DNA from 2 places in the Cytobacillus sp. ABV4_503 genome. Region 1 is predicted to be linked to the other one. Evidence: riboswitches for the same ligand, from Rfam matches in the RefSeq annotation. Region 1 holds a riboswitch; the other holds the start of a gene.
What was found. Region 1 has a riboswitch for thiamine pyrophosphate ahead of ACXAD1_RS06390 (ABC transporter substrate-binding protein). Riboswitches for the same ligand answer to the same signal wherever they lie in the genome.

Region 1 (2,202 bases):
CCAGTTAATATTACTGTATAATTTGATTCCTGAAGCCATTTCTCAAGCATAGATATCAGCCCCCAATAAGGTTTTGTCACAGGTTAAATTTGATTTCCATTTATTTCTCCCGGTGAAATGTTTATGTCATGTCAGGTATGCGGTAAATACTAGATTATAACTGTTTATGCGAATTATCAAATATAGGAGTGATAGCTATGCCTGAAATAGAAACGAAAGATTATAAGGACGGCTATAAAAAATTTTCTGCCAGGGCCAAACGTTATGCGGAAGACCCTGAAAAAACAAAAGTACTGCTAAGAAAGGCTACACTTAAAGCAGATAAAAATAAATCTTCATTAAGTGATATATGGGAAAAGTTTCAGCTTCTGATCGATTTGGTTAAGGCATGGTCTAAAGGCGATTACCGGCATATTTCAAGAAAATCGGTTATCTTTATTATTGCTTCCGTCCTATACTTTGTTTCCCCTATAGACCTTGTTCCTGACTTTTTAATAGGAATGGGAATTTTAGATGATGCAGCAGTACTTGGTTTTGCCGTTAGCCAAATTACAGGTGAACTTGAAAAATTCAAAATCTGGAAAGAAAGCAGGACGATAGAGATGAAATAATTATTTTCTGTCCATTTTGATATTATTTGCTATAATAATGATGGAAAGTATTTATGCTGTCAAAATTAAATAGCAGGAAATGTAGGGGAACCGGTATGCCGGTTGAGACTTCATCATTAAGATGCTGACCCTTTGAACCTGATCTGGCTCATAGCAGCGTAGGGAACATATTCTTAAACATACTAAATGTTTTTATATGCGCCCTGGTTTATACCGGGGCGTTTTTATTTTTCAGGGCAGACTATCATTAACTTTCCTTATTACATAAAGGTTTTAGGAGGATTATTTATGAAAAAGTGGATTGCGGCTATCTGTTCACTTCTGTTTCTTTCAGGCTGTGCCGGCAATGGAGCGGATAATCAGACTGGAAGCAAAGATGCAGACAGCAAACAAGATTTGAAAAAAGTTACTGTTGTATTGGATTGGACACCCAATACCAATCATACCGGCTTATATGCCGCAAAGGACAAAGGATATTTTAAAGAAGAAGGGCTCGATGTCGAAATTATAATGCCAGGTGAAGCAGGTGCAGATCAATTGACTGCATCAGGCAAGGCTGATTTCGGTGTCAGCTATCAGGAAAGCATCACGGAAGCCCGTGTACAGGGAGTTCCCCTTGTATCAATAGCAGCTGTAATACAGCATAATACTTCCGGTTTTGCATCCCCTGCTGAAAAAAACATTAAATCGCCGAAAGACTTTGAAGGAAAAACTTATGGCGGCTGGGGAGCTCCTGTAGAAAAATCTGTAATAGATTCCCTAATGAAGAAGGAAAACGCCAATGTTGATAATGTCTCAATTGTTAACATGGGAGATGCTGACTTTTTCACAGCTGTTAAAAGAGATATAGACTTCGCATGGATTTATTACGGATGGACAGGTGTAGAAGCAGAACTTCGGGGGGAAAAGATTAATATGGTCTACCTTACCGACTACTCAAAAAAACTGGATTACTACACGCCCGTTCTCGCAACCAGCGAAAAAATGATTGCAGATGACCCGGATACTGTCAAAGCATTTGTAAAAGCAGCATCCAGAGGTTATGAATTTGCAATCGATCAGCCTGGCGAAGCAGCAGATATTTTGTTAAAAAATGCTCCGGACCTTGACAGCGAATTGGTCAAAAAGAGCCAGGAATGGCTATCCCCCCGCTATCAGGATGATGCTCCAAGATGGGGTGAACAAAAGCTTGCAGTCTGGGAAAACTATGCAGACTGGATGCATGATAATGGTCTATTAGATAAAGAATTAGATGCCGGCAAAGCATTTACAAATGACTTCCTGCCGGAATAAGGAGAGTTCAACTATGGCAAACGCACTTGTAAGCATTCAGATCATACCGAAAACAAAAGATGGGGAAAATGTTATACCTTACGTTGATGAAGCAATTAATGTTATTCAGCAATCTGGTGTTAAGCACGAGGTGCATCCCCTAGAAACCACGATGGAAGGCGATTTAGACCATTTATTAAAAATCATAGCCGATATGAACAGAAAAATGATTGAAAAAGGAAGCAGCAATGTAATTTCACAGGTTAAGGTTCTATATCAGCCGGACGGTATTGAAATGAGTGATTTAACGGAGAAATAC
Region 2 (2,202 bases), 1.0 Mb from region 1:
ATCTGTCTACAGGCAAAAATATTCATACTACACGCGAATGGATTATCAGAAACTCTGCCGTTCCGGTCGGTACTGTTCCCATTTATCAGGCCCTTGAAAAGGTTAATGGCATTGCCGAGGATCTTACGTGGGAAGTATACAGGGATACCCTAATCGAACAAGCAGAGCAGGGGGTTGACTATTTTACCATTCATGCAGGTGTCCTTTTGAGGTATGTGCCGCTGTCGGCAAAACGCTTGACCGGAATTGTGTCGAGAGGCGGATCCATTATGGCTCAATGGTGCCTGCATCATCATAAAGAGAACTTTTTATATACGCACTTTGAAGAAATTTGCGAGATCATGAAAGCTTATGATGTGGCCTTCTCCCTGGGGGATGGACTGAGGCCGGGATCGATTGCAGATGCAAATGACGAGGCTCAATTTGCAGAGCTCGAAACACTTGGAGAGCTGACGAAAATTGCCTGGGAACATGATGTCCAGGTAATGGTCGAGGGACCTGGCCATGTTCCAATGCATTTAATCAAAGAGAATATGGATAAACAATTGGAAATCTGTAAAGAAGCACCATTCTACACACTCGGACCCCTTACGACTGATATAGCTCCGGGCTATGACCATATTACCTCTGCAATCGGGGCTGCCATGATAGGCTGGTATGGTACGGCAATGCTTTGCTATGTTACACCTAAAGAACATTTGGGTTTGCCAAATAGAAACGATGTGCGCGAGGGTGTCATCACGTATAAAATTGCCGCTCATGCTGCAGATCTGGCAAAGGGACATCCTGGAGCGCAAAAAAGGGATGATGCCCTGTCAAAAGCCCGTTTTGAATTTCGCTGGAGAGATCAATTTAATCTTTCTTTGGATCCTGAGCGTGCTTTGGAATTTCATGATGAAACACTGCCGGCTGAAGGTGCAAAAACAGCTCATTTTTGTTCCATGTGCGGGCCAAAGTTTTGCAGTATGAGAATTTCTCAGGATATCCGGAATTATGCAAAAGAACATCAGCTTGAAACAAATGAAGCGATAAAGAAGGGACTGGAAGAAAAAGCTGAGGAATTTAATAAAGCCGGGGGAAACATTTATCAGTAGTCTTTTTATAGTTTAATAGAAATTAAATCCGCTGGGGGTGCCTGTTTGCAGGCTGAGATTAAAGCAAAAGCTTTAAGACCCTTGGAACCTGATCTGGCATGCCAGCGTAGGGAAGTGGAGTATCGGGTCTGAATTCCAAGGCCCCATACCGCCGCTTTCTATTTAGAAGGTGGTTTTTTATTTGCACAAAATCTAAAAATAGCACGGGAGCATCCGCAATGAAAAAACAGCTGCATGTTATATCAGATGGAAAGCTTTCTCTAGAGGCCTTTGCTGAAATAGCAGGTGAAGTGGAACCCTTTGCAGATAAGTTCCACTTGAGGGAAAAACATCGAACCGCAAGGGAGCTATATGAAGGAATTGAGCTGCTTTGTAATGAGGGAGTCCCCATTCATAAAATTGTTATAAATGATCGGGTGGATGTTGCATGGACATGTAAGGCAGGTGTACATCTTGCTTTTCACAGCCTTCCAGTCCATGTTGTCAAAATGAATTTTCCAGATATACCCATCGGATGTTCCGTACATTCTCTTGAAGAAGCAGAAGAGGCTGCAAAACAGGGAGCTGGTTATATCCTGTTTGGACACATATTTGAAACCGATTCTAAGAAGGGAGCTCCGCCAAGGGGCACTGGGTCACTGGAGGCTCTCAAAAAGGCAGTAGAAATTCCGGTATTGGCAATTGGAGGCATTAAACCAGAAAAAGTCCCAGAGGTTTTGGAGGCGGGGGCAGATGGCATTGCTGTAATGTCAGGGATTTTGCAGGCAAAGGACCCTGCAGAGGCAGCAAAGCTCTTTTTAAATAAGTTAGATGAGGAGGGGAAATGATGAGGAAAATATTTGACGCCGTTATAGTTGGCGGCGGCATTAACGGTAGCTCCATTGCTTTTCAACTGGCTAAAAGAGGGTATAAAGTGGCCGTTTTGGATAAGGGAAAAATAGCCGGCAAGGCTTCCGGAGCGGCAGCTGGAATTTTAGGAGCCCAAACGGAACTGACAGAAGACGGCCCGCTATTCCAGCTGGCATGCAAAAGCCGCTCCATGTATCAGAGCCTGATTCCTGAACTGGAAGATTTATCTCAAGTGCATATTGGCTATCAAAATAAGGGT

Region 2: it holds a riboswitch for thiamine pyrophosphate, as region 1 does, so the genes downstream of both, ACXAD1_RS01090 (thiamine phosphate synthase) here and ACXAD1_RS06390 (ABC transporter substrate-binding protein) in region 1, are expected to answer to the same signal.

Annotation. Positions count from the first base shown of each region.
Region 1 is NZ_JBSWTH010000001.1:1,246,594-1,248,795, reverse strand. It holds gene ACXAD1_RS06400 (NAD-dependent deacylase) at 1-50, opposite strand, end outside; gene ACXAD1_RS06395 (YkvA family protein) at 198-611, shown strand; TPP riboswitch at 685-793, shown strand; gene ACXAD1_RS06390 (ABC transporter substrate-binding protein) at 900-1,904, shown strand; gene ACXAD1_RS06385 (thiamine-binding protein) at 1,918-2,202, shown strand, end outside.
Region 2 is NZ_JBSWTH010000001.1:214,308-216,509, forward strand. It holds gene thiC (phosphomethylpyrimidine synthase ThiC) at 1-1,094, shown strand, start outside; TPP riboswitch at 1,118-1,224, shown strand; gene ACXAD1_RS01090 (thiamine phosphate synthase) at 1,313-1,921, shown strand; gene thiO (glycine oxidase ThiO) at 1,921-2,202, shown strand, end outside.